Regions from separate parts of the Brevibacillus sp. HB1.2 genome, predicted to be linked through region 1. Evidence: riboswitches for the same ligand, from Rfam matches in the RefSeq annotation. Region 1 holds a riboswitch; each other region holds the start of a gene.
What was found. A riboswitch is a leader RNA that binds a small molecule or an ion and turns the genes downstream of it on or off. The one in region 1 is predicted to bind S-adenosylmethionine.
Positions count from the first base shown of each region.

Region 1 (7,320 bases):
TGTTGGGCCAGCTTGGAGTGAGTCTTGAGCATCCGGTATTCCCCGTGGATCGGGATGAAATATTTCGGACGAATGAAGTTGAGCATGAGCTTCAACTCTTCGCTGCTGCCATGACCCGATGCGTGAATATCAAATTCGTGACTCAATACTACGTTGGCACCTGCACGGAACAGCTTGTCTATCGTGCGGCTTACGTTGATCGTATTTCCTGGGATCGGAGATGCAGAAATGATCACCGTATCTTCCGGATAAATGGAAACGGTACGATGCGAACCGGCTGCAATCCGGGTCAACGCTGCCATCGGCTCACCTTGGCTGCCTGTGCAAATAATCAGCACTTGATTGTCTGCGTAGTTGTCGATGTGCTTAATATCAATCAGCATGCCCTCTGGCATCTGGATATAGCCCAGTTCTTGTCCAATCAAGAAAACCTTTTCCATACTGCGGCCAATAACCGCCACTTTGCGATTGCATTGCTCCGCAGCATCTACCACCTGTTGGAGGCGATGTACGTTGGAAGCGAAGGTAGCCAGAATGATGCGACCACGCGCTTTGCGTACCACATCGAGAATCCCTTCCCCTACCGCTCTCTCTGACATCGTAAATCCAGGACGCTCACTGTTCGTACTATCAGACAAAAGCGCCAAAACGTCACCGCTCGCACCAATGCGTGCAATTTTTCCGTACTCTGTTGTTTGTCCGACTGGTGTCATGTCAAACTTGAAGTCACCTGTGTGAATGACCATTCCCTCTGGTGTATGGAGCACAATTCCCAAAGAATCAGGAATACTGTGGTTCGTCCGGAAGAATGTCGCCTTCAGCTTCGCAAAAGGAATTTCCGTATCTTCCGAAATCGGAATCAGCTTCACTTCATTTTGCAAACGGTGCTCTTCCAGCTTCGCCTTGACCAAGCCCAGGGTCAGACGACCACCGTAAATCGGCACCTTGATTTGCCGTAAAATATAAGGAATCGCACCAATGTGATCCTCATGTCCGTGCGTTAATAAAAGTGCTTTAATCTTGTGCTGGTTATCCACTAAATAGGAAACATCCGGGATAACCAGGTCAATACCAAACATTTCATTCTCAGGGAATTTCACCCCGCAGTCAATGATGATGATTTCGTCCTCATACTCGACGCAGTACATATTTTTTCCGATCTCGCCGAGGCCGCCCATCGCGAAAATCTTAACGTCGCTCAAACTCTTTCCTCCTAACATCGTCGTGCATGATTATGGGAATCCGAACCAAGCATGCCATTCTTATTATATCACAACGTATGACGTTCGTTTCACACAGTCTTGTCTATTCCACACATTCATCTTCGGTCAATAATTGAATACTGATACTCCAAATCAGCAACTCTTTCATCGGTAACGACACTGGCTCTCGCCCAGAAGTCGTCCTTTGCATAGGAATCGCCCGTCCATACCTCCGTAATTTCTCCTGAAGAGAGCTTTAGTGGTACGGCTTCGATTTCTTTTACTACGACGCCACTTTTGTTTTGCAATCGCAGTTTCAAATCAATCTCCACCGGCTGATCCGACTGATTCCGTACCAGGATGAGACTTGTATACGGATACCCTGCACAATTTTTGGTACAATCTTGTCTACTGTATACGATGGCGAGATCAATGGGCTTCTCATTGTCCATCTTCGCCGCTCTCCACTTGTCTTTTGCTTTTTGTACGACGGTGACGTACTCCGCTTTTTTCAAAAAGGGTCCCATACCTAAAAAGGCAGCAGCAAAAAAGCTAAACAAGCCAAAGGCTGTGCATAGAAAAACGAGGTTCATTTTCCAAAACTGTTTTCTCATCGTGATCAAGAAGCCAATATACATGAGGATACAAACAAACACCAACAGGATACAAAAGTATAAAAATAGCTCCAAGTCGGCCGCCGTAGGTAACACCGGAATACCATACTTCATTTGCCAATGTACATTCGCAGCGAAGCAACCTCCGTAAATCAATATGGCTGAAGCAATCGTGGGCCCCCATTTTTTCCAGAAAGGAGGCTTTTGGAATATTGCCGCAAGAACCCCCACCAAAACAGGAACGCCAAATAAGGGAATCAGCAAGTAATGCATCGAAAACCTCCCTCACTTCATTGTCATTATTTTCTACGAATGATATTCCGAAAAGTCTTCAAAATACATGGCAAACCATTTCGAAAAGGAGAGGGATTAGCAAATGCAAACCGCTCGTCGCCTATTTCGCTATCGGAACATGATGCCCCTTCTCTGTCCCGTACTTTTCCTTCTTCTATTTCAGACGTTTCCTACCTATGCCCAGCCTCCCTATGCAAAATGGGGCAGGCTCGCGATGCAGGAAACGATGAAGCGATATCCAAACGCTCAAATTGTGGACTACCTGCACGTCGGACGAACACCAAAAACGCCCACCACGTCAGAAGAGACGTTTAAGCTCTTGCTTCAAGAAGGCAATCGCAGGTGGGCGTTACTCGTTCATATTGAATTTGTGAATCAGACAGAAGAAGTCGTAAACATCTCCTATGAGGAGACCCGCTAGTCAGCGAGCTGTTCCATCTCTTTCATCATGACTTCCATGTCCATGTCAGCTGCCATCCCGTACGCGCGGCGCATGTTTCCATCTCCATCCACAAGGAACATGCGAGCCGTATGCGCATAAGAACCATCTGGCTGCTTCATTACCATCAGACCAAAATCCTTCGTCACTTTCTCTACAGCCTGAGCGTCACCGCGCAGGAACTTCCAGCCACTCTGATCTGCCTTGAACTTGGCTGCGTACTCCTGCAAGACTTCTGGCGTATCGTTATCAGGGTCAAAGGAAATGGAGATAAACTCTACTTTGTCTCCAAACAGTCCCTTTTCCTTCAACTGATCTTGCAGCTTGGCCATGTTGTACGTGGTAGCCGGACAAATATCCGGACATTTGGTAAACATAAACTCAACCAATCGTACCTTACCAGCACTTTCATTAAAGGTATAGGTTGTTCCGTTACTGTTGTCTAAGGTGAAGTCCGCGATGGGCTTCAATACTTCGATCTTCTCTTGTGTCATGTACTTATAACCAAATACTCCGACGATAGCCAAAAGGATAATACCAGCTAACACAGGAAACCAATGTTTTTTCATCCCAGATTCCTGCTGCAATTGTGTTCCTTCACTCACGGGTTGCTTCCTCCCTGCTTGTCCCATGCGTGATGCCTCCTGATTACACGCGGGAGGCATTCACACTGTTTCTATCACTTCTTACTGTTCTACTTCACCTGGCCATGCGAGCATGCCGCCAACCATATTCGCCACGTCATATCCTTGTTCACTCAAATACGCTGTAGCATTATGGCTTCTGGCACCACTACGGCAAACCATCACAATCGGAATGTTCTTATCCAGCTCATCGATACGATGTGGCAAAAAGCCGAGTGGGATCAGCTTCGCCTCTTTAATGTGACCTGCATTCCACTCATCGACTTCACGTACATCAATGATTTGCAGCTCCTCTTTGGCTTCCAGCTTTTCCAACAGCTCTTGTGGTGTCATTTCCTTTACTCCATGGCTCATCGCTATTTATCCTCCTATATGTACGATCAGATCAGTTGTAACCACCTCCATGATATCACACGCTTTTTTACTTTTCTAACGCGAAGAGCACTTGGCTTTACCCTGCATCTACGCTCCCTATTTTCTACCATTATCTCCTATTTCGCTGTGGCAGTAGCCACACGGGATGTGAACAGCTTGAGGCAAAAGCGTTACAAATTAATGGCATGAGTGAAACACCTTTCATCCATATATACACAAAAACCTCCCTGATAACTACAAATTCCACATTGACAGCAAGGTTTTATTTTCATACAATTACGACAACAACTTTTCTCATCAAGAGCGGTGGAGGGACAGGCCCTACGAAGCCCGGCAACCAGCAGACTAGCTGCATGGTGCCAATTCCTGCAGAATCCAGTGATTCTGAGAGATGAACACAAGCCCGTGCATGATCGGAGCCTTCTTCTTCTCAGGAGAATGCTCCGTTTTTTTATTAGTCGATTTCATAGTAGAAGGAGAGATGAATATGTCCGATCAACAACAATGGAAGCCAGAAACGCTTGCGGTACACGGTGGGCAAGAGGTTGACCCTGTAACAGGCTCACGTGCTGTTCCGATCTATCAGACGACCTCCTACGTTTTCCGCGATACGGAGCATGCAGCCAATCTGTTTGGCTTAAAAGAGTTTGGGAACATCTATACACGCATCATGAATCCGACCCAGGATGTGTTTGAGAAGCGTGTTGCCCTGCTCGAAGGTGGTGTTGGTGCATTAGCGACCGCATCCGGGCAAGCTGCCATTACATTCGCCATCTTAAATATTGCGCATGCAGGAGACGAGATCGTCGCTTCCAGCAGTCTCTATGGCGGTACCTACAACCTGTTCGCCCACACGCTTCCCCGCCTCGGTATCAACGTTCATTTTGCTGATCAATCCAATCCGGAAAATTTCCGTGCTTATATCAATGAAAAGACAAAAGCCGTGTTTTGCGAGACGATCGGCAATCCACGCATTGATGTCGCTGATATTGAGGCGATCGCCCATATTGCCCACGAAAATGGCGTACCTTTGATCGTGGACAACACCTTCGCGACTCCGATTTTGTGCCGTCCTTTTGAGCACGGGGCCGATATTGTCGTGCACTCCACCACCAAATTCATCGGCGGCCACGGAACAGCAATTGGCGGTATTATCGTAGACTCTGGAAAATTTGACTGGAACAACGGAAAATTCCCAGGACTGACTACACCAGACCCAAGCTACCATGGCGTTGTTTATACAGAGGCAGTCGGTCCGCTCGCCTATATTATCAAGGCGCGCGTCCAGCTCCAGCGCGATATTGGTGCTGCCGTCGCCCCGATCAATTCCTTCTTGTTCCTGCAAGGATTAGAAACACTGCATCTGCGCATCGAACGGCATAGCCAGAACGCCTTGGCAGTAGCCCAATTCCTCGCCAATCACTCTGCCGTAGAGTGGGTGAGTTATCCAGGACTCGAGTCAGACTCCCAGCGTGAGTTGGCACAAAAATATTTGCCAAAAGGTGCAGGCGCGATCCTGACCTTTGGAATTCGCGGTGGCGTTGAGGCAGGAAAAACGTTGATCGAGTCCGTGAAGCTGTTCTCCCATCTCGCAAATGTCGGGGACTCCAAGTCACTCATCATTCATCCAGCTAGTACAACACATCAGCAGATGACAGAAGAAGAGCAGGCAGCAGCCGGAGTGACTCCGGGACTTATTCGCCTCTCCGTCGGTACAGAATCGATCGACGATATCATTTCTGATCTGGAGCAGGCATTGCAGCGTGCGTTGCAATTATCCACGGTAGGTTAACCGTACCTTCAAAAGAAAGAAGAATCATGATCTCTCTGGATAGAGATTTATGATTCTTCTTTATTATTTTTCTATTCTCGTTCGAAAAATATTGAATTTTACATTCGTTATTTATAAAATACATAATGATGTACAAATTTTGGAAGGATGAATAGACGTGAAAGTTTTGAACATCGGAAGTGAACGGACAACGTATCGCGTGGAGATCTCGTATTCTCCTTTATTCGAAGCTGCCTTGGGAATCGCTGCTGCTACCTACGATCAATTGCATCACACGATGGAACACCCTCCTGCCTACTGGCGTCAACTGTTGGACGAGCTATCGCCTTCTGTACGGCAAGAGGTCGACTATGCGAAGGAACACAACACGTGGAAGACGCTTTTGCAACTGCTCGATCTTTGCCCTTTCGCTGATCTGGATTCATTTCTCTCGTATGTCAGAGAGCTCTCAACAGAACAGCTCCGATACGAGGCCCTCCCTTATCTAGGTGAGAATATGCAAGAAGCACGTTGGAAGGCTGCACAAGGAAGCAAAGAGGATTGCGCCGCTTTACAGGAAGCGTGCCGCGCGCACCTCTTTTTTGAATCGTATATCGGACATATTACTTCCGTTGATGCAGAAGAGCTGCGGAGTCATATTCTCCGATTGATGGAAGGCTGGTATGGTACCCACATCAAGCCGCATGAGGAAGAAACCGTTCGCATGCTAGAACGTGATTGGTCGCAAAAGCAAAACAAGCTAGGGAAGCTCACCCCGGAAGCCTTGGTGGAGTATGCGACGGGATCGAGCTACCTCCCTGAGCCTGCCGTGACACGCGTACTGCTGATCCCACAAGCGATCTATCGCCCGTGGACCGTACAAGCCGATGCTGTCGGGACGAAAATTTTTTATTACCCTGTTGCCGACGAAAATTTGCACGATGCTGTAGATCCAAATCAGCCACCCCCTTCACTGGTGCAAGCCTTAAAAGCACTCGGAGATGAGCACCGGCTGCGCATGGTCAAAATGCTCGCGGAAAAGGACATGAGTCTGCAAGAGATAACAGAGCAACTCTCTATGGCAAAATCGACAGTGCACCATCACCTGTCCATGCTGCGGTCTGCCCATCTCGTTGAAACAGTCGGCTCCCGTTACAGACTCCGCCGTCATACTCTGGACAAGCTCCCCCTAATATGGGATGAATTCCTGGACAGGAGCGCCCCATGAACCAAACTGCGGTACAAGCCTCTGTCTGGCAGCAACGTTCTTATCGTTGGATTCTTTTTGGTCAGCTCATTTCCGAACTCGGGGCCTCACTCGGTACCCTCGCCAATAGCTGGTTAATCTATCAGGCAACAGGCTCACAAGGTGCGGTCGGACAGATGTGGCTGCTGTATTTCATACCGTCGCTCGCTATTCAGTTGGTAGCCGGACCGTACATCGACCGATTCGACAAGAAGCGTGTCATGCTTTTTTCTCAATGGATGCGAGCTGCTGCGTTTTGTTTGTCCTTTGTGGTCATTACTTCCGGGACAGAATCGCTCTGGCCGTTGTATTTCACTGCCTTGATCAACGGTCTCGTTCAACCGCTATATGTGCCAGCCAGCCAATCGCTCCTCCCTGTTCTGGTCAAAAGAGAGCAGCTCCTCCAAGCCAATGCCTATTTGGAAAGTGTCCTGCGCATTGCCTTGATTACAGGTCCTCCTTTGGCTGGGATTCTCGTAGCCAGTATCGGCGGCGAGTCAGTACTCGCATTGGTCGCGATCAGCTATGCGCTCAGCGGTTTCTTTCTGGTTCTTTGTCCAATCGCCCCAGCAGATACCGCCAGCAAGAAGCAATCGTGGTTTGTCATGTTTAAGGCTGGTCTTGCGATCTTTTGGCAGAAGCCCCTTCTACTCTGGCTTGGCCTGTACTCAGCTCTCGTCCAATTTGCTGTCGGAGTCACACTCGTACTAAACCTGCCTTTTGTAGTCGGCGAGC
Region 1 is NZ_JABMIU010000013.1:81,400-88,719, reverse strand. It holds gene rnjA (ribonuclease J1) at 1-1,220, opposite strand, end outside; gene HPY28_RS23800 (hypothetical protein) at 1,319-2,089, opposite strand; gene HPY28_RS23795 (YqzG/YhdC family protein) at 2,193-2,531, shown strand; gene HPY28_RS23790 (SCO family protein) at 2,528-3,154, opposite strand; gene HPY28_RS23785 (rhodanese-like domain-containing protein) at 3,236-3,547, opposite strand; SAM riboswitch class I at 3,860-3,966, shown strand; gene HPY28_RS23780 (homocysteine synthase) at 4,056-5,360, shown strand; gene HPY28_RS23775 (ArsR/SmtB family transcription factor) at 5,518-6,567, shown strand; gene HPY28_RS23770 (MFS transporter) at 6,564-7,320, shown strand, end outside.

Region 2 (7,320 bases), on a different contig from region 1:
GTTAAGTATGTCAGCGTTCTCGAACAAGCTGCTGATTTTTTGGAAAGTCTCGGAAAGGATAAGCAATCGCAGCAATATTTGCTCAACGGTATGAAAACGTACATGGCTCCTGTGTCCGCGAAAGTGGAGCATGGAATGGCTGTCTTCCAAGAAGCAAAAGGAAGAGCCGAACATAATAGCGAACCCGTTTCCGTGTTCACGCTTTACAAGCTCATGAAGGATCCCACCGTCCAAAAGACACTTCGCTTTACCCAATCGCTGCTCGAAGTACTCGCGGAAAAATCAAACAAATAATAGAGGTGTAAAAGGAGGAATGCACGATGTTGTTACGTTACTTTTATGATGAAAAACTGGCGCATGCATCTTATCTGATCGGCTGCCAAAAAACTGGAGAGGCGATTGTGATCGATCCCGCCCGCAATCTGGCTCCTTATTTTCAAGTCGCAAAAGCAGAGGGGGTTTCCATTGTAGCCGCCACGGAAACCCACATTCACGCTGATTTTGTTTCTGGTGCTAGGGAACTGGGCGCAGCTTATCAGGCGAAGCTGTTTTTATCCAATGAGGGTGATGAAGATTGGAAGTATCAATACTTGGATGGTTTGAACCATCAGCTTGTACAAGATGGAGATCGCTTTTTTATCGGGAACTTGCTATTTGAAGTCATGCATACCCCTGGTCATACACCTGAAAGTATCTCCTTCCTTTTGACAGACCTCGGAGGGAATGCAGATCGCCCAATCGGAATCTTCACGGGAGATTTCGTCTTTGTCGGCGATATCGGAAGACCGGACTTGCTCGAAAAAGCGGCGGGAATGGAGGGTACGTCCGAGTCAGGTGCAAGAGCCATGTTCCAGTCCCTCCAAAAATTCAAGCAACTGCCGGATTATATGCAGGTATGGCCAGCTCATGGCGCAGGAAGTGCTTGCGGCAAAGCACTGGGGGCCGTGCCGTCTTCTACCGTTGGTTATGAAAAGCTGTTCAACTGGGCGCTATCACACGCCAGTGAAGAGGAATTCGTCAAGGTACTCCTGGATGGACAACCAGAGCCACCAACGTATTTTGCAGTGATGAAACGCGTGAATAAGGAAGGCCCTGCCTTGCTTAAGGAACTCCCTGTTGTTCAAGAGTTCAACTCGTTTGAACAGGTAAAGGAATCGCTGGAAAACGGACAGATTATTGATACGCGTCCTTTCCAGAAATTTGCGAAGGGGCATCTGGCGGGAACACTTCACATTCCTTTTAACAAGTCATTTGCCAACTGGGCGGGCTGGATTGTCGATTACGATCGCCCGGTTCACTTCATGGCCACCCCAGATGATCTGGACGGGATTTTGCAGGCCTTGCATGCCGTAGGGATTGATTATGTCACAGGCTTTATCGACAGTGGCAAGTTAATGGAAAGGGAAGTGTCTTCGCTCGAGACAATCGAAGAGGTAACACCGTTGGAGATTGCAGAACGGGTGGAAAAGGGAGAAGTACACGTAGTAGATGTACGGAATCTGGCTGAGTGGAAGGAAGGACACATTCCGGATGCACAGCACATCATGCTCGGTACGCTCGCCAAGCGGCTGGATGAGATTCCTCTCGATAAGCCGCTTCTCGTACAGTGCCGTTCCGGTGCCCGATCCGCTATTGCCGCAAGCATTCTAAAAGCAAACGGATTCAAGGATGTCATGAATTTGAGCGGCGGAATCTTGAAATGGCAAATAGACGGCTTGGCAATCGTAGAACGAGGATAAAACGAAGCGAGGTATTGCAAAGGGTGAGCGTATGACTATCGACCTTGTGATCACACTGTTTGTTATCGGTTTCGCGGGATCATTTATCTCTGGTGTCGTCGGAATCGGGGGCTCCATCATCAAGTATCCGATGCTTCTGTACATTCCGCCCGCCCTTGGATTCGTTGCTTACACAGCTCACGAAGTATCCGGAATAAGTGCAGTCCAAGTATTTTTTGCCACCCTAGCTGCTGTTTGGACTCTGCGCAAAGATAAGCTTATTCATTACCAGCTCGTTGCGTATATGGGAAGTGCCATTATTGTTGGGAGCTTGCTTGGAGGGTATGGAGGAAAATTTCTTTCGGCAGATGCTATCAATATCGTTTACGCCATCTTGGCCACCATTGCTGTAATCTTGATGTTTCTGCCAAAAAAGCGGATGGACGGACGTGAACAGACCGAGGTTATCTTTCATAAACCAACAGCCGTATTATCCGCTTTGATTGTCGGAGGCGCCTCCGGAATTGTCGGGGCAGCTGGCGCTTTTATTTTGGTTCCCATCATGCTGACCATCCTCAAGATTCCGACAAGAGTTACGATTGCTTCATCTCTTGCCATCACTTTTTTTTCTTCCATCGGTTCGACGATAGGGAAATGGATGGCAGGGGACATATTGCTGTGGCCATCCGTGATCATGGTAATCGCCAGCATCATGGCAGCGCCACTCGGTACGAAGGTCAGCAAACGTTTGGGCACCCGGATTCTCCAGACCATTCTTGCCTTGTTGATCCTAGCTACCACAATTAAGATTTGGGCTGACATCCTTATATCCACACGTGTGTGAAGATTTACTTTTTCCATAAATTATAAAGAAAAATCAATTGTCATTGAACAGCATTGACATATCCGAGTAAAATGATAAGATAAAAAAGAATTTTACGATGAAATTAAATTTCATAGAACATTCTTATCGAGAGTGGTGGAGGGGCTGGCCCGATGAAACCCGGCAACCTTGGTCTGATTGACCTTACGGTGCTAATTCCTGCGGAGTTATTCTGCGAGATGAGAAGGTGGGAACCGTGTAATCGCCCCTCTTCTTTTCGGAGAGGGGTTTTCTATATTTATAATTCTTAGTATTCATATCTTTTTACTATGTGTTATGTGAAGGAGGAAACAACGTGCTTCATTATGCGGTCAAGCGTGGCTTTCTCATGATCGTTACGCTGTGGATCATTGTCACGGTAACGTTTGTGACCATGCACCTGATTCCGGGTGACCCGTTCGCGTCTGACGCCAAAATGCTTCCAGAAGAAGTGGTAAAGAACATGCGGGCGGAGTACAACCTGGATCAGCCAATCACGGTACAGTACCTGCTCTATCTGAAAGGATTGCTGCAATTTGACTTGGGGCCCTCTATCCAGTCCAAGACGAGGGATGTGAACACGCTGATTGCAGAAGGATTTCCCGCATCGGCTATTCTGGGACTCCAGTCGTTTATTGTCGCGCTAGCAGGTGGAATCACACTGGGAATCGTAGCGGCACTCTATCACAATCGAACGCTGGATTTCTTGTCTATGTTTGCAGCCATCATCGGGATCTCCGTCCCCAGTTTTATTCTGGCGCCACTGTTGATCAAGTACTTGGCGGTCAAATGGGAGCTGTTTCCCGTTGCTGCGTGGGGGAGCTGGGAACACTCGATTCTTCCAACGCTTGCGCTCGCTATCGGTCCGCTCGCCATTATCGCTCGTTTCGTACGAGCCAGCATGCTTGAGGTTTGGCAACAGGAATACATAAGCACAGCGGAGGCGAAAGGGCTTGGCACCTTTTCTATTGTCGTTAGACACGGGATGCGCAATGCCATATTGCCGGTTCTTACCTTTATCGGTCCGCTGTTTGCCAACCTGATGACCGGAACCTTTGTGGTGGAAAAGATTTTTGCCATTCCCGGGCTCGGCAAATACTTCGTGGAAAGTATTTTTAACCGCGATTACCCTGTTATTTTGGGCACCACAGTATTTTACAGCTTTGTCCTCATTTTTACGTTGTACATCATCGACCTGCTGTATCGGGTGATTGACCCGCGCATCAGATTGACGAGTGGAGGGAAGTAGCGTTATGGCCAATCAGGCAACACAACTGGATTCGCTGTTTCGACCAGTAGACCGAACCCGGCTATCCGAGGAAATTCGGGAACGTCCCAGTCTTGGGTATTGGCAGGAGGTATTGCAGCGAGTATTCCGCAACAAGCTGGCAATGCTCGGGTTCTTCCTTCTCTTGGCAGTGGTGACCCTCTCCATCATCGGGCCGATGATCGTTCCCCACAGCCCGCATGAACAGTCATTGACGAAGGGAAATCTGCCACTGTCGGGCGAGCACTGGTTTGGATCGGATGACTTGGGTCGGGACATGTGGGCACGTACCTGGGTAGGCGGTCAAATCTCTTTATTTATTGGTGTGGCGGCAGCTGCCATCGACCTAGTGATCGGCGTTTGCATCGGCGGGATATCCGGTTATATGGCAGGGAGGAACAAGCTGGGCGACCGTGTGGACAACATCCTGATGCGATTGGCTGAAATTCTGTACAGCATTCCGTATCTCCTGGTGGTAATCCTGCTGATGGTGGTTCTGGAGCCTGGACTCGCAACGATCATTATTGCCCTTTCACTAACCGGCTGGGTCGGCATGGCCCGTCTGGTCAGAGGGCAGATCATGCAGATCAAGCGTCAGGAGTTTGTGCTGGCTGCAGAAAAGCTGGGTACCTCTCATGCCAAAATCATCATGAAACATCTGTTGCCGAATACGATCGGCGTCATCATCGTGAACTTGACCTTTACGATACCACATGCGATTTTCGCAGAATCGTTTCTCAGCTTTCTTGGGCTGGGAGTTCAGGCACCAACCGCCAGCTGGGGAACCATGGCCAACGACGCGCTGGCAGTTATGCTGAGCGGACAGTGGTGGCGGCTGTTTTTTCCGGGATTCATGATTTCCCTTACCATGTTCGCGTGCAACGCGCTCGGGGACGGTTTGCAGGACGCACTGGACCCGCGGATCAGGAAATGAGGAGGAGTACATCGTGAAGCCATTGTTGGAAGTAGATCAGTTGCGCGTCTCCTTTCGCACGTACGGTGGAGAGGTGCAGGCGGTAAGAGGGGTTTCCTTTTCTGTGAAGGAGGGGGAGACGTTGGCAATTGTCGGAGAAAGCGGCTGCGGAAAAAGTGTGACCGCCCGGGCATTGATGGGAATGATTCCTCCGCGATCCGGTCAGGTAAAAGACGGCAGCATTCGGTTTCGCGGGCGTGAACTGACTGGGCTGACGAAGCTGGAATGGCAGCAGGTTCGCGGGTCGCAGATCGGTATGATCTTCCAGGACCCGATGACCTCGCTGAATCCAACGATGAAAATCGGCCAGCAGATTGCGGAAGGCCTGATCAAACATCGAAAGCAGACGAAGACAGAAGCAAAGGAAGAGACGCTGAAACTGCTTGTAAGGGTAGGCATTCCGGAGGCGGCGAGGCGATTTGAGCAGTATCCTCACGAGCTAAGCGGAGGCATGCGGCAGCGTGTCGGAATCGCCATGGCGCTGGCCTGCCAACCGCAGTTAGTTATCGCCGACGAACCGACGACTGCGCTCGACGTGACCATTCAGGCACAGATCCTTCGTCTGATGAAAGAGTTGCAGGAACAATTGAACACGTCGATCATTTTGATCACCCATGATTTGGGCGTCGTCGCAGAGGTGGCCGACCATGTAGCGGTCATGTACGCAGGCGTAGTGGTGGAAAGCGGCCCGGTGGGAGAGATCTTTGACAACCCACGCCATCCCTACACACAAGGGCTGTTGCAGTCTGTGCCACGTCTCGATGCAGGTAAAAAAGAGCGGCTGATCCCCATCGAAGGGACACCACCGGATCTGTTTCGTCCGCCTGTCGGTTGCCCGTTCGCTGCCCGTTGCCGATTTGCCATGGAAATTTGCCTGGAGCATATGCCACAAGCGAATTCGTTTTTCAATCAGCATGAGGCAAGCTGCTGGCTGAACGACCCGCGTGCCATGAGAACAGAAGCGTGGATGATGGCAGGGAGGGAGACACATGATTGACAACATTGTAGGGGTGGAGAATCTCGCTAAATCGTTTGAGATTGGCGGGGGACAACAGGTAAGAGCTGTTGATCGAGTCTCTTTTGAAATCAGACGAGGGGAGACGCTTGGAATCGTTGGGGAAAGCGGATGCGGCAAGTCTACGCTGGGCAGGACTATCGTGGGCCTGTACCCAGCTAGTGCGGGGCGCATCCTGTTTCAAGGTAAAGACATCGCCAGGATGGATAGACGTGAACGACGGGAAGCAAACCGCCACATGCAGCTGATCTTCCAAGATCCGCAAGCCTCACTCAATCCGCGTTTACGAGTGGGCGACATTATCGCAGAAGGAATCGACTCCTATGGATTGGCAAAAGGAAAAGAGCGAGAAGAACGCGTCTATCGGCTGCTGGAGCTAGTAGGATTGCACCCAAGCCACGCAAAACGCTTTCCGCATGAATTCAGCGGCGGACAGCGGCAGCGTATCGGCATCGCCCGCGCGCTTGCGGTGGAGCCTAGTTTTATCGTGGCAGATGAGTCCATTTCTGCACTGGATGTGTCCATCCAAGCGCAAATCGTCAATCTTTTAGCTGATCTTCAGGCAGAGCGGTCTATCACCTATCTGTTTATCGCCCATGACCTGTCGATGGTGAAGCACATCAGCGACCGGATCGGCGTGATGTACTTGGGACAGATGATGGAGCTTGCACCGAGCGAGCAGTTGTTTGCCACACCGCTACATCCGTACACGCAGGCCTTGATCTCGGCTATGCCGGTTTCCCATCCAGCCCAGCGCGAAGAGCGGGAGCAGATAGTACTGACGGGAGAACCGCCCAGCCCCATTCATCCGCCAAGTGGTTGCCCGTTTCGCACCAGATGTCCGGTTGCACAAGGTGTTTGTGCCGAAACAGCGCCGGTCTGGAAGGAGGTGAGGCACGGACACTGGATCGCTTGCCATCTTGTACAGTAGATAGAGGAGAACAAGGAGGAAATCATAATGAAAAAGGGATTACTCGCTATTGCCGCATTGCTGGTGCTCGCTGTGCCTGCGCTTTCTGCGTGCAGCAGCAATAAACAGGTTGCGTCTTCCGAACAACAGACGGGAGCAGCCGTCAAACAAGTCATTACCACTAACCTGCGGGGCGAACCGTACACATTAGACCCGGCATTCGCTTCCGATACCACTTCGTACTGGGTGATAGACCATCTGTATGAAGGATTGTACCGTTACAGCGAAAATGGAGACATCAGCGAAGGCGCAGCAGAAAAGGTGGACGTCTCCCCGGACGGAAAAACCTACACATTTACCCTGCGCCCCGAAATGAAATGGTCGAACGGCGATCCGTTAACGGCACATGACTACGAATACTCCTGGAAGCGCGTGCTGAATCCACAGACCGCCGCCTATGAACCATCCGCACTCTACTACATACAAGGCGCGGAGGCATACAACACGGGCAAAGGCAGCGTGGATGACGTTCAGATCAAGGCAAAGGATGACCGAACACTCATCGTTGGACTGAA
Region 2 is NZ_JABMIU010000001.1:177,745-185,064, reverse strand. It holds gene HPY28_RS00880 (DUF1641 domain-containing protein) at 1-294, shown strand, start outside; gene HPY28_RS00875 (MBL fold metallo-hydrolase) at 321-1,739, shown strand; gene HPY28_RS00870 (sulfite exporter TauE/SafE family protein) at 1,771-2,562, shown strand; SAM riboswitch class I at 2,683-2,787, shown strand; gene HPY28_RS00865 (ABC transporter permease) at 2,897-3,829, shown strand; gene HPY28_RS00860 (ABC transporter permease) at 3,834-4,781, shown strand; gene HPY28_RS00855 (ABC transporter ATP-binding protein) at 4,795-5,817, shown strand; gene HPY28_RS00850 (ABC transporter ATP-binding protein) at 5,810-6,766, shown strand; gene HPY28_RS00845 (peptide ABC transporter substrate-binding protein) at 6,794-7,320, shown strand, end outside.
Region 2: another riboswitch for S-adenosylmethionine. It lies ahead of HPY28_RS00865 (ABC transporter permease); the one in region 1 lies ahead of HPY28_RS23780 (homocysteine synthase).

Region 3 (7,320 bases), on a different contig from region 1:
GGTCAGCCGTTCCTGTCACGACGAGGAGTAATACGGAGCCTATCGCTACATAGGCAGAGTTCAGCGAGGTTGTCGTCCACAGGATCACAGCGACACAGAAACAGAACAAGCTCCATTTGGCTTCAAATGTCAGGGAAGACGGCAGCATGAGCAATAATTCAACGAACATAATTAGGACAATTGGAAGGACCCAGGCAGGTCTTTCCTTTGCAACAGTTTGTGCAATCACGATACTTGCTCCTTCGCCATTAAACGATTTGCGAGCTGCAGGCCCACCATGATGGTTCTCATGGAGCTTTCCGAGCAATCAGTCAGCCATTTCTGCGCATGCATGAACGCTTCCTCCAACGTAGACGGCATCGGCAAAATACTCGTGTACGCATCAATTCCGTGCTCATAATTGAGTCGGGCACCTTTGCCAACAGTCCCCACCAAAGCCACTACCGGCAGGGCATGCTTTTTCGCTCGCTTTGCCACTTCCACAGGAATTTTTCCTCGCGGTGTTTGAAAATCAATGCTGCCTTCCGCCGTAAACACAAGGTCTGTCTCTTGAAGCATCCGATCCAAATCAATGTACTTCATGATGATGTCGTAGCGTGGATACAGATTCGCACCCGTCAGCGCATGCAGACCGGTACCCAAGCCACCCGATGCACCACTGCCCGGCATCTCTCTGACGTCGATACCGAAGTCTCGCTCGATGATAGCCGCGAATTGTTCGAGTGCTTCTTCCAGCTCAACCACTTGCTCCGGTGTTGCTCCCTTTTGCGGGCCAAACACGCGAGCGACTCCGTTTTCCCCACACAGCTTGTTAAACCAATTGCAAGCCACATCGATTTGCACCTGCTTGAGTCTTTTGTCCATGCCGGAAACATCGATTTTCGTTACTTTTGCCAGCGAGATTCCGCCTTCAATACGGATTTCTTGACCACTTGCATCCAAAAATTTCGCGCCAAGTGCTTGCGCCATGCCTGCCCCGCCATCGGAAGTACCGGAATCGCCGCAGCCTAGCAAAATACGATCTACCCCCATGTCCAGCGCCGCTTTGATCAATTCACCGACGCCATGTGTCGTCGTTTTGCGCGGATCACGCAAGCTTCTTGGAACCAGTCGCAATCCTGCTGCTGCCGCCATCTCAATCACAGCCGTTTGACCTGTCGTCTTTGATCCGAATATCCCGAAATGAGAAGGAACCTTTTCTCCTACAGGGCCAGTTACTTCCTTATCGATAATCGAGCCATTCGAAATTTTCACAATCGCCTTTGTAAAGCCTTCTCCTCCGTCCACCATCGGCAGTGTCTGTACTTGGGAGAGCGGGAGTACGCGCAGAATTCCTTCTTTCATGCACTCCGCTGCTTGCTCGGCATCTAAACTTTCCTTAAAGCCCGAAGGCACAACGAGTATACGCATAAAAACAACATCCCTTCTCTTTATTTGAATTTGCTTTCGCATTGGTCTCACTTGAGTAAGACCAATACTAAGCTTCAAAAAAGAGAAGGGAATAATAGGAAGATGAGAAAATGATGAGAGAAAAGCAAGAAGAACGTTACGATTCTAAGCGTTTCGTTTTCTGCGCAGTTGATAATAGGTCACAGCCAGGGCAAGCGCCAAAACCGTCCCCTTAATAATATCGTAAGCGTAATACGGCAGATTGAGCATCGTCATGCCGTTGAGCAGCACCCCGATCAGGATGGCTCCCACAAATGTACCGAATACGTTTGGCTTTCCTGCACCGAATACGGAGAATCCTACGAAAGCAGCCGCTACTGCATCCATCAGCATGGAGCCGCCACTACTCACCTGCCCGGTACCGATCCGCGCTGCCAAGAGCATCCCACCCAAGCCTGCAAAAAGAGCGGAGAGCACATAAGCCAAGGTACGATAGCGATTCACAGGAATCCCCGACAGACGAGCTGCTTCCAAATTGCCGCCTGTCATGTACAGCATCCGTCCCTGTCTCGTATAGGTCAAGTACACATGCGTGATCGCGACAAGTAAAAAGGTCAGGATAACGGGAACCGGTACAGAGAGAATTTCTCCTTGGCCCAGCCAGAGGAACCATTCCTGGAATTTTCCCGGAGCCTGTGAGCCGTCCTGCATCGGCATGTTTGCGTAGATCGAGTAGCCTTGGGAATACGTCATATGAATACCGTTGACGATGTAGAGCATCGCCAGCGTAGCCAGCAAATCAGGAATGCGGATTTTCACGACCAGGAAGGCGTTGACCAGCCCGACGAGCAAGCTGAGTACAATCGGAACCACCAGTGTCGTAAAGACTCCTTGTTCGTACCAAACCATCATCGAAGCAGAAACGACTGTGGTCAATGAAACTGTCGATCCTACAGACAAGTCAAAGCCTCCGACAATCAGCGAGAACGTAACGCCAATTGCGACAAATGTCACAATCGAGATGGAGCGAAGAATGTCCGTCAAGTTGTCGTACGTGAAGAAATACGGGTTGGTCAAACTGAATAACAACATGACAATGACAATGACGGCAACCGTTCCGTATTTATAAACAAAATCAAATAAGCTAAACTTTTTATCTGCCACGTTATTCACCTCCGCTTGCGTAGTACATAATCAGCTCTTGTGTTGCTTCCTCGCGACTCAATTCCTTCACGATTTTGCCCTCGAACATGACGAGAATCCGGTCTGCGATTCCGATGACTTCCTGAAACTCACAGGAGAAATACAGAACGCCCTTTTTCTGCTCAGCGAGATTTCCGATCAGACGGTAAATATCGCTTTTCGCGCCGATATCCACCCCTTTTGTCGGCTCGTCAAACATAAAGAGGTGAGCGTTTGTATCCAGCCATTTGCCGATAGCGACTTTTTGCTGGTTTCCGCCGCTGAGAAAACCGACCAGCTGCTTGATATCGGCTGTTTTTACACCAAGGCGCTGCACCAGCTCTCTTGCGTTAGCCGCTTCCGTCCCTCTTTTGATAAAACCGAGCCAGGACTTCTTTTTCAACGAGGCGACAGACAGGTTGTTCTGTACCGACTCCTCTACGAAAATTCCTTCTTTTCGCCTTTCCTCCGGGACGAGTACGATCCCTGCATCGACGGCGTCTTTTGGCGAGCGTAGTTGGATACGTGTTCCATGCAATCGAATGGCACCGGCCTTTGCCTCATCCGCACCGAAGAGCAATCGGGCGAGCTCAGTCTTCCCTGCCCCAACCAGACCGACGACACCCACGATCTCTCCCTCGTGAACTCGCAGGTCGACTCCTCGTACTTTGCCACCAGCCACACCTGCCGCCTCAAAAATCGTTTCGCCAATCGGCACTTCCATCTTCGGGAACTCCTCGTCAAAGCTTTTGCCCAGCATGTTCGCGATCACTTCGTCCATATTGGTCTTCGCCGTGTCTGTGGTCACGACATGTTGTCCATCGCGCATGATGGTGATCCGATCACAGATTTCAAAGATTTCCGGCAACCTGTGGGAGATATAAATGATCCCGACTCCAGCATTTTTCAACTGCGCAATGATTTGAAACAGCCGTTCGCTCTCCTTTGTGCTCAACGGCGCCGTCGGTTCATCGAAAATGACGTACTTCGCCTTTTGAACGGTAGCCCGTGCAATCAAAATCAATTGCTTTTCCGACAGCGTACATTCTTCGACGAGCATCCTCACCGGAATAGAGAAGCCGAAGTTTTTTAAAATCTGCTCCGATTCGTTGTACAAGCTCTGCCAGTTGATTAGTCCCTTGGTTTTCGCCTGGACGAGCTGGCCCGCCAATATGTTTTCAGCAACGCTCAAATACGGGATCAAGGCGGTGTCCACTTCCTGATATACACATTGAATGCCCTGTGCTTTGGCGTCCTGCGGAGATTGAATCGACACGGCCTGTCCATCGATGGTGATCGTACCTCCATCTGCCTGATACGCTCCCGTGAGAATTTTCATCAGGGTACTCTTTCCCGCACCATTAGCACCGAGAAGTGCATGAACCTCTCCAGCGCGCACCTCAAAATCGACGGATCGCAGGGCAGGAACCCCAGAAAACTGCTTCGCCATCCCTTTCATCTGCAATGTGGACATTTTTCACACCTCCTGTTTACCTGCGTGTTCCAACCTCTATAAGGAAAAATCCCGTTGACGGATACAGATCAACGGGAAAAGCCAATTTGGTTCTTACTTGCCCCAATCTTGTACGTATTGGGACAGGTCGCCCATCGTTACTTTCTTATCCTTCGGCAGGTCTTCCTGTTTCACCAGCACTGGATTCAGCTTCACGTTGTCTGGCACTTGCTCGCCTTTGATTTTTTGGAACACGGTTTGGGCATGGATGCGCCCGATATTGGATGGGTCTACCGCTGCCGTCGCTGTCCAAGGAGAGTTTTCCGCCTGGATCATTTGCAGATCCTCATCGCTCAAATCGATGGAGTATACTTTGATTTCCGTACGGCCTGCTTGCTGGATGGCACGTGTCGCCCCTTTGGCAAATTCATCCCATGCCGCCCATACTGCTGTGATGTCGCCTTTGTTGGGATACTTTTTCAAGATCGCTTCCATCTGCGTTTGTGTATCGAGTGCCGTATTATTGGTAGCAGAACCGAATGCAGCAATCTCTTTGATGTCCGGGTATTTCTTCTGGAAAGCTTCATACGTCACTTGGCGTTTTTCCATAGGCGCAAAGCCAGCTACCCAAATTTTTACGATGCTGCCTTTGCCATTTGTATCTGCAGCCAGCTTCTCCAGGCTCAGCTCTGCCAACTTGTTGTCATCCTGCGCCACAACTGGCACACCCGGAATGTTGATGTCTGTATCAAACAGGACAACCGGAATTTTTTTATCCACGGCCTTTTGCGTACCCTGCTGCAACGCTTCTGCCGTACCATGGTCGATCAGAATGCCATCAAACTTTTGGTTCACAGCCGCATCGAGGTTGGACGCCATTTTTGCCAGATCGGTATCCGCGTTGAATACGGTCAACTCACCGCCGTTTTTCTCCACCTCTGTCTTCACGCCATTGATGTATTGTGCGGAGAACGTTCCTACGTTTTGACGCATGATTAATGCGATTCTCTTCGCGTTCTCCCCACCTGACTGGTTCGTGCTACCGGTTCCGGTGCTTGTTCCTCCGCCGCATGCCGTAACGAGAACGGACGCAGCCACAATAAGTGAAGTCAGTAATCCCAGTTTCTTTTTCATCGCAAATGTTCCCCCTTTTTCTCTTTGAAAACAAATGATAAAAGCAAAAAATCCTCTTTCACAGAGAAAGAGGACAAAAATCGACAAGATTCTCGCCTCTTATCTGTCAGGTATTCTACCTGTTGGAGTTAGCACCTTGGCTCGAAAGAACACAATCTCTCGTGCTAGGTTGCCGGGCTTCATAGGGCCATTCCCTCAGCCATCTCTTGATAAGAGTAGTTTCTATTTTCGGAACGTTTGTATAAGTATATACAGAATATAATCTGGCAATTACCTATCTGTCAACTAGGTTTACCGAAAGAATTTTCTTGATAAATATTCCAGTTTGTTCTGTAACAACGAGAGGGATTTTGTTGTGTCTTGTCGAATTATCGTAGATTGATACAAGCCTAGCAAATATTTGCGATGGGGATGCTACATGAGTCTATTAAAAGAAGTTATTCTTCAATGGTTTTTCGCCATTATCCCGTTTGTGTTTTTCAACATCTATTACCGTGACAAAATGAGGAACTACAGCCGTTCCTTTATTGTCTTCACCAGCTCAGCCTGCATGTTTCTCGCGATGACCTTCGCCCCGAGCGTCACCAATGGCATGTTCTTTGATATCCGACATGTCATCATTCTTTTCGGACTGGTTTATGGCGGAATCGAGATTGCCTTGCTCCTTCTGATTGAAGCCTTGGTTTATCGGTACTACCTAGGTGGAGAAGGAACATGGGTTGCGCTGCTGATCCTTACAGTCAATTTTGTCTTGTCACTCTTTTTGTATCGACACTACAAAGCCAGTTATCGGAAAACACTGTATCTTTTTATGACGAGTGCGATTTTTTCTACGGTTGCTTTAGGGACTACTTATTACTTTTTTCCCACGTATGTAACTCAACACCTCGTTTACTACACCATAGTGATTCCTATTCAGAACTTTTTCGGCCTCTGGTTGTTAATGTCGCTTTTCAGCAAATGTGTTTCGGATAAGGAGCTGTTTATTCGCCACGCGCAAAACGAAAAAATCCAGACGATGAGCCATGTTGCTGCATCGCTCGCACACGAGGTTCGCAATCCGCTGACAGCTGTCAAAGGCTTTTTGAAATTAATACAGGAATCCCCGGAAAATTTGGTGAAAATCGATCAATACATTCGCATCAGTCTCGACGAGATCCAACGGACAGAAGCCATTTTGACCGAATACCTTGCGATTTCCAAGCCGCTCAAGGAACGACATGAGATCATTAATGTTAGCGAGCATCTGCATGCCATCCGCGAAGTGATGCTCCCTTTTGCCAATATGCACAACGTAGAGCTTACGCTGCAAGACTTTGAGAGACCTGTGACGATCAAGGCCAATCCAGACGAGTTCAAGCAAGTGTTGGTGAATTTCATCAAAAATGCCATCGAGGCGTGCTCGGATATTTCGGACGGAAAAGTCTCCCTGGACTTGCTCATCGAGCGAAACAAAGCACTGTTGGTCATCAAGGATAACGGTGTCGGCATGGATGCAGGACAGATCAGCCGTCTTGGAACGATTTACTTTTCTACGAAAACAACTGGAACTGGTCTTGGTTTGACGTATTCCTATCATGTCATTCATGCGATTGGCGGAACGGTCAATGTATCAAGCAAGCCACGAGTAGGAACCAAGTTCACCATTATGCTCCCATATAAGGCACAGTAACTTCTTGCAGGTTTTGCAGAGGGACTGTGCCTTTTTCCATTCGAGCGCTTGCCCATGAACAAGGTGACCAGCAGTAATAAAGGAATAATCGTACATACGCGCCCGATGACGAGCATGCTTTCTCCGAATCCTTCCACGTTTGTCCCTCCCCTCACGCTTTACTATGCAATTTCTGGGAGGGCATTATGCCAAAACAAAACACCAGGAGTCTCCCCCTGGTGTCTCTCTTTATTCGTATGGCAGCCATTCTCCCGTAATGGCATCCACATCCCCATTGCTCTTCAGTATCTCTGCCGAATAGACCAAGAGCGGTTGCTCTTGAATCCTATTGTTTTCAAGCGGGAATAGATAGCGGGGACTGAGCCGTTTATGTTGAAGATAAACCTGCGCCGCCTCTTCCGCTGAAATCACCTTGGACGCATCTGGGAAGGCATCCTGCTCATGCGGGAATGTCAACCTTGCCCCGATAATTTCTCCTGTCTGCCCGTCG
Region 3 is NZ_JABMIU010000008.1:33,144-40,463, forward strand. It holds gene HPY28_RS18560 (SLC13 family permease) at 1-169, opposite strand, end outside; gene HPY28_RS18565 (glycerate kinase family protein) at 226-1,410, opposite strand; gene HPY28_RS18570 (ABC transporter permease) at 1,555-2,553, opposite strand; gene HPY28_RS18575 (sugar ABC transporter ATP-binding protein) at 2,555-4,045, opposite strand; gene HPY28_RS18580 (sugar ABC transporter substrate-binding protein) at 4,139-5,158, opposite strand; SAM riboswitch class I at 5,255-5,374, opposite strand; gene HPY28_RS18585 (ATP-binding protein) at 5,577-6,830, shown strand; gene HPY28_RS18590 (hypothetical protein) at 7,059-7,320, opposite strand, start outside.
Region 3: another riboswitch for S-adenosylmethionine. It lies ahead of HPY28_RS18580 (sugar ABC transporter substrate-binding protein); the one in region 1 lies ahead of HPY28_RS23780 (homocysteine synthase).

Region 4 (7,320 bases), on a different contig from region 1:
GGCCGCAGACCCCGAAGACCATGCATTATGAAATTAGGGAGTTCCTACACTTGGCAAGGATAGGGGCAAGACAATCTACAACGAATTCACATGATGTCTCCAAAACGACCATGCAGGTCATGGATGAAGTAAGAAGACAGATGGGAATCGTTTTTCCTGCGGATCATAAAAAACGGTAAGTAAAGGGGAGGGCATTTGGGATGAAAATGTATGATGTAACCGCCACCGTGTACGAAGGAATGACGGTGTATAAAAACAAGCCGGAAAAGCAGCCGAAAATACGTACCGCTACCAATGGCTATGTAACAGAATCGAGAATCGATATGGACCTTCATTCTGGTACCCATGTAGATGCTCCCCTGCACATGGTGAATGCTGGCGATACATTTGAGAGTATTTCATTGGAGAAGCTAGTGGGCAGTTGCAAGGTTCTCGATCTCACAGCGGTAGAGGACAGGATCACTCGCTCCGACTTGGAGAGCTTCGATCTTGAGCGAGGAGATTTTGTCCTGTTTAAAACGAAAAACTCTTTTGAAGAGGCGTTCTCTTTTGAATTCATCTTTCTGTCAGAGGAAGGTGCAGAATATGTAAGTGAGCTGGGGGTACGGGGCATTGGAACCGATGCACTTGGAATCGAACGCAGTCAGGAAGGGCACCCCACCCATAAAAAACTGTTTGCAGCGGGCGTCATTGTCGTGGAAGGCTTGCGGCTAGCGGAGGTCCCCCCAGGCGATTATTTTCTGGTAGCTGCACCACTCAAGCTGATCGGCACGGATGCAGCCCCGGCAAGGGTCCTATTGTTTGAAGGATTACATAACGAATAATGGAGACATCATTTGTCTATCCAAAATGAAGGGGAGGGAAATACATGCTCAGACGACCAAAGCGCGATGAATACGCCGCTTATTTTGACTATTATATTGGGCTTGTACCGGAGGGGGAGCTGCTAACGATCCTTACGCAACAAGGAGAGAGGCAAGTCGCGCTATTTTCGTCACTTGCGCCTGAGCAAATTGATTATCGGTATGCACTAGGCAAATGGACGTTAAAAGAGGTTTTGGGTCATCTCGTCGATACAGAACGCATCATGAGCTATCGCTTACTGAGAATCGCGAGAGGAGACCAGACACCCCTCATCGGTTTTGATGAGAATGCTTTTGTCGAACACGGGTGTTTTCAGCTACGAGACCTCTCTGATTTATTGGAAGAGTATAAGGCTGTACGTGCTTCGACTATCGCGCAAGTCCGAGGAATCTCTCCAGAAGCGTGGTTGCGTACAGGAATTGCCAACGGAAACAAGCTATCTGCAAGGACGTTGGCTTATGTGATTGCAGGACATGAAGCTCACCACAGTACCATTTTGAGAGAGCGGTATTTAGGGTAGGTCTCGTATGGAAAGGATACAGACAATCGATTATGCATCGCCCCTCGGTGTCTTGGAAATCAGTGGGACAGAAGACGGGGTATGTTCTATCCTATTCACAGATCGGGACGAACCCATTTTGCTTGAACATGAAGACAATTGCCACGAGCCTCTCCTCGTTTGCTGGCAACAGCTGGACGAATATTTTTCCGGCAAGAGACAGTCCTTTTCTGTTTCCCTGTGGATGAAAGGGACAGACTTTCAGAAATCAGTCTGGCACACATTGACCACCATTCCCTATGCGCACAAGATTACGTATACGGAGCTAGCCGCGTTGATTGGGAAGGAAAATGCGGTGAGGGCTGTCGGGAATGCCAACGGAAAAAATCGGCTGAACATCATTGTGCCATGCCATAGAATTATAGGAGCAAACGGGAGTCTAACAGGCTATTCGGGTGGCTTGTGGCGAAAGGAATGGCTACTGACCCACGAACAATGTTCGCTAAACAAGGAAGAATAAGGTAAAATTTGAGGAGAGTAGTGAGAAAAGACAATTTCATAGGTGGAAACAGGTTCCTTCGGGCGTAACATTCGCCACAAGGATAATAGGGAAGCTCGGTGCAAATCCGACACGGTCCCGCCACTGTAAGAGGGGAGTCAGCGTCCAACAAGCCACTGGTCTATCAAAATAGACGGGGAAGGCGACGCTAGACGATGAACCCATAGTCAGGAGACCTGCCTGTTTCGACAACACTGATAGACCTACGGGAGATAGGGAGGTGTTAGAGATGGCTTGCGAAAAACAGCGCGTGGACAAGTGCGTCCCTCTTTTTCTGGCATTTTCTAACGATCGTCACGGTCGAGCGGAAAATGTTCTTTTTATTTTGGGCAGGATAAAAGAAGAGGAGGGCGTGCGATGATTCAACTTTTCATTTGCCAATGGTGCGGATATGTCGAGGAAAAAGAGCTGCCTGAGGAAGGTCAGGAGGGTGTGTTTCATTGCACTTGCTGCAGTATGGAAGAGGTAGAAAGCCTGTTCACTCCCAACTGAAAGCCTTGACAAATCAGCTTACAATCAGAAAAGAAAGAATTTTGTTGACGCTTGCCTTGGAATTTCTTAGAATAAAGCTCAACAGCATAAATAGTTCTTATCCAGAGAGGTGGAGGGTCTGGCCCTATGAAGCCCGGCAACCGTTGCATATTGCGACAAGGTGCCAATTCCTGCGAGACGTTTCGTCTCGAAAGATAAGAAGCGGGTTACTCTATTAGTAGATGAACCTTCTTCTTAGCGAAGAAGGTTTTTTTCAATTTCATATTTTCTTTATCCAGAGAGGTGGAGGGACTGGCCCGATGAAGCCCGGCAACCGTCACGCATATTTTGTGACAAGGTGCCAATTCCTGCAGGACATATACGTCCTGGGAGATAAGGAGGGGGAGCATTAGCTACTAACAAGCCTTCTTCTTATCGAAGATGGCTTTTCTTTTTATCTAAAATTCGGGGTATGGGGTGGTCAGGATGAGTGCAGAAGTGGTACGCGTGGGATTATTGGGATTGGGAACAGTGGGTGGAGGCGTAATCAAAACGATCCGTTCGCAACAGGAGAAGCTGGCTTCTCGTCTGGGAAAACGAATTGAGATCGTCAAGGCCTTGGTGCGTGACTCGGAAAAAGAGCGGGCGGTTCATGTCGACCCGGCTTTACTGACAACTGACTTTGAGGAAGTATTGAGAAGCGATGTGGATATCGTGGTGGAGGTCATGGGCGGTGTAGAACCTACCTATGACTACGTCCGTGCTTTGATCGAAAAGGGCTGCCATGTAGTAACTGCCAACAAAGAACTTCTGGCGAAAAAAGGAACAGAGCTAGTCGATTTGGCAAATCAGCATCAAGTACATCTGGCCTATGAAGCGAGTGTGGCAGGGGGCATCCCGATCTTGAGCGTGCTCCGGCAGTTCCTTCGCACGAACGATATCCAAGGTGTTCGCGGTATTCTCAACGGAACAACGAACTTCATTTTGACGAAAATGGAAGCAGAACAGCTCTCTTATCAGGAGGTGCTCAAGCAAGCGCAGGAGTTGGGCTATGCGGAAGCAGACCCTCGTTCGGATGTAGAAGGCTTTGACGCTATGTACAAGTTGTACATCCTGGCACAGCTTGTTTATGGAGAATCGCTGCCGCTAGCAGATGTTGTTCGTAAAGGGATTTCAGATTTATCAGCGGGTCACATTCGGATTGCGAGTGAGCTGGGGTACCGGATCAAGCTCATCGCGCAGGCCTATCAAGCTGAACAAGGAATTCGCCTATCTGTTGAACCAACCATGCTTCCGCTGAGCCATCCGTTGGCGCAAATCCACGACGCGTTTAATGCTGTGCAGCTATCGGGCAACATCGTGGGAGACTTGTTGTTTACAGGAAGAGGGGCAGGAGAGCTCCCTACAGCAAGTGCAGTCGTAGAGGATTTGGCCTATTTATTGACACAGCCATTCACACCTCATCCTACTTGGAAAGAAAAAACGGCTGACAAAGCAGGAGTCACGGTGGATTCGGAGGAACGCGTCCTGTGTTATCTAGAGGGCTCATGTCATACTGCTACGCCAGATCGTGTCTTGTATTTCCTTCAGCAAGCAGGAGTCAACGTGCATAAACTAAAAGTCCAATTCGACTTGGGGGGCGTATTGCGTGCAGGTTTGATCGTGACAGGAATCAGTAAAGAGCACGAGTCCCTATTGAAAAATGATTTTGGCTTAGAAATTCGCTGCTTCCCCATTATCGAATCTACGTAAGTAAGAGGAAAAATAAGAAGAAAAGCCGTATTTCTAGTTACCTGGAAACACGGCTTCTTTTGTCAGGGGGCAATCTCCACCGCTTTTGCGCGCGGCTGTACACGCCCGTCACTTTGTATGTCTACACTCTCAGAAATGGATTCAATACGTTTTAGCAGGGCAGCGCCGTTGCTTTCATTCATGGGTACAGCTTGTCCCAATTCTGCGTGAAACGGAAGCATCGTCAGCTCACAATCACCGCTTTTCGTACAGCTTGCTTGCAGAACCATCGTTTCCCAAGTCTTGGGTTCGCTTGATCGTGTGAAAATGAAATTGCCGAGACTATACGCAATCCATTTGTCATTGTATCGTTCAAAGCCTTGAAGTACGTGGGGATGACCGCCGACAATCAAATCTGCACCAGCATCGATGTAGGCACGAGACAACTCTTCTTGATGATCGACAGGATAATCGGAGCGTTCCTTTCCCCAGTGCGCAATCACCACGACGAGATCCGCTTGGTTGTTCGCATTTTGGATCGCTTTCACTGCTAGCGTAGGATCATAGGAAGCGGCCATACCTGGCTGGGAATCCCCTGCAAACCAGCTTGTTTCGGGAATGACCCTGCTGAAGCCGAGAATCGCGATCTTGATGCCGTTCTTTTCTATGAATACAGGGGAATAGGCACGGTTGGCATCCTTTCCGGCGCCGACGTATTCAATCCGGTTCTTGTCCAAAGCGTCAAAGGTATCGAGCAATCCCGGAACTCCTTGATCCATGGAGTGATTATTGGCGAGATTCACCACATCAATCCCTGCGTTTTTCATGGCAGGAACAGCAAGTGGCGATGACTTGTAGACATACGCCTTGTTCTGTGCGGCAACACCTGTGGCAGTGATCGGCGTCTCCAAATTGGCAATCGTGATATCATCTTGCAAAAAGAGTGAGCTTACATGCTTGAATGGGTAGTCATAGCTGTTTGCGAGTAAGGTTTTCTCTACATTCCCGGACATCATGATGTCACCGACAAAGGTGAGCTGCACAGAGGTCTTTTGGTTCACAGTATTGTCAGGAGCAGGCTGCTCGTTCGGGTTGGCATATTTTCCATCCATGGCAGTTTGGAATAGGTAATAGGTTCCGACGACGAAGATGGCCAATACGCTAAATAGGAGCGTGCTCTTTCCAACACGTACCCATGTTTTACGTGATTTCTTGCGCCGAGCTTTTACCCGACTTGATCTGGTCTCGTTCATTTTTCCCCCTTGTGATTCTATCCTTACATAAATGAATTTTGATATCCTATAAGTATTACGAAAAGAGGCGAGAAAAGGTGCGATTAACTTTTGATCATTTGGTTCATTTTGTACAGCGAACTCCACAGGAAGCATCGGAACAATTTTGCCAAGCGGGTTTTCATGCGGTAGCTGGAGGGCGTCATGCGTCTTGGGGGACATGGAATAGCCTTAGTTATTTCGGGCTTTCTTATGTTGAATTTTTGGCGGTTGAACACAAGGAGCTTGCGCGACAATCAGATAATCCGCTCGTACGTCAATGCATCGAGGATGAGGCAAAGGGAGAAGGATTTGGCCAGATTGCGCTTCGGACCAACGAGATGGATGCGTGGGCAGAGCGCCTGCGAATCCAAGGTTTGCAGGTTACTGGACCAGTTGCGGGAAGTCGTACGCGTGATGATGGCACGACGCTTCGGTGGCGGATGCTGTTCCTCGAAGATGCAGATAGTGCACTTCTACCGCCATTTCTCATCGAATGGTCGCAAACGGATGAGGAGAGAATAGATGATTTGACAAATCGTGGCATCATTGCCGCTCATCCGAACGGTGCAGCGCATCTCCAGTCAGTAGGCTATGCAGTAACAGATCTGGAGGAGGCAACAGCACGTTGGCAAAGCTGGTTTGGATGGAAGAAGAGCGAAACATTCCACGATAAAGAACTGGGGGCCATCTGCCAAGCATTTGAACTTCCGGGTGGAAATGTAGTGCTTTGTCAACCGACTGAGGAGGGATTGGCGCTGACTGCATGGAAAAATCGCGGGCAACGACCGTTTTTTGCGAGGCTGGAAGGAGCAAGCAAGAATAGCGAGTATAAGATTGATGGAGGATCTTACTTTCTAGTAGCGCTGGAATAGTCGTTTAGAAGAGAGCCTCTGCAAACGGATTGAGTTGTGTTTACGAGAAGAAGAGCATCCGTTTTATGTAGCGTTTTGAGAAAAAAACCACCTCGCACTGGAGGTGGTTTTTTTACTAGGTGCCAAACGTCTTTTTAGTTAAATTTCGGTACATCACCAGCATCGCGATACGCCAAGGTACGAGCATGCCGAATGCGAGCAAGAAGAACAGTCCACCTGTCTGAATCGGTGTAAAGCTATCATTGATCATCAGTTTAATAATCAGTCGGATGACCAACAGTCCGGACAAAATGAAGAAAAACGCACGGGACCGTTTCAAATACACATCTTGCCCAATGATTTCGAAGCGTGACGTCATAATCAGCGGAATCGAAAAGATAAGCCCAACCACAAAGGCTGCAATATCAAACTTGGGCGGTAATTGCGCCTCGGGGAACAAGAACATTGCAAACCCTGTCGCCATAAAGAAAGGTGGCAAAATAATGCTTTTTGCAGAAGCCGGCTTTTTTTGCCGACGCATTCTCACAAAGATCACTGCAATAGCCATCACGAGAGGCAGCAGGATTCCCAAAACGGGAGAGGAAAGTATCTGCATGGAAGAACGCCTCCATAAGGTTCAACATACTTTCACTAGTGTACACCAAAGCATGGTCAGTGGGAAAGCGTTTGTCATGGTACGTTACATTCCGATTCTAGGCAGCTGCTTCATCGTGGGAGCGCACATCCAGCTTATGCTTTTTACTGTAGAAGAAAGTCAATAAGCCAAAGAGCACTGTCACCGAGCCGATGAAGAGGAGGTAGCCGCTAATGCCGAGAATGTCCAGCCCAACTCCTGTAATCGCGAGAGCCAACAAGAAGAATCCACGATCCAGCATGCTTTTGAAAGAAAAGAATCGCCCTTGCTGGTGTGGAGGTAGACGCTTCTGGAAAATCGTTGCGGTAACCGGGAAGAAGAAAGCAACGACAAAGCCGAACATGGAGAAGGAAGCGAGCACCATGAATTTGTTATCGGCGAATGACATGCCAAACTGGGACAGCGCGAAGAAAAAG
Region 4 is NZ_JABMIU010000002.1:301,128-308,447, reverse strand. It holds gene HPY28_RS06375 (Gfo/Idh/MocA family protein) at 1-179, shown strand, start outside; gene HPY28_RS06370 (cyclase family protein) at 201-824, shown strand; gene HPY28_RS06365 (DinB family protein) at 869-1,384, shown strand; gene HPY28_RS06360 (methylated-DNA--[protein]-cysteine S-methyltransferase) at 1,392-1,883, shown strand; cobalamin riboswitch at 1,917-2,120, shown strand; gene HPY28_RS30685 (hypothetical protein) at 2,280-2,414, shown strand; SAM riboswitch class I at 2,509-2,615, shown strand; SAM riboswitch class I at 2,682-2,793, shown strand; gene HPY28_RS06355 (homoserine dehydrogenase) at 2,880-4,145, shown strand; gene HPY28_RS06350 (CapA family protein) at 4,208-5,377, opposite strand; gene HPY28_RS06345 (VOC family protein) at 5,455-6,270, shown strand; gene HPY28_RS06340 (CcdC family protein) at 6,386-6,865, opposite strand; gene HPY28_RS06335 (MFS transporter) at 6,963-7,320, opposite strand, start outside.
Region 4: another riboswitch for S-adenosylmethionine. It lies ahead of HPY28_RS06355 (homoserine dehydrogenase); the one in region 1 lies ahead of HPY28_RS23780 (homocysteine synthase).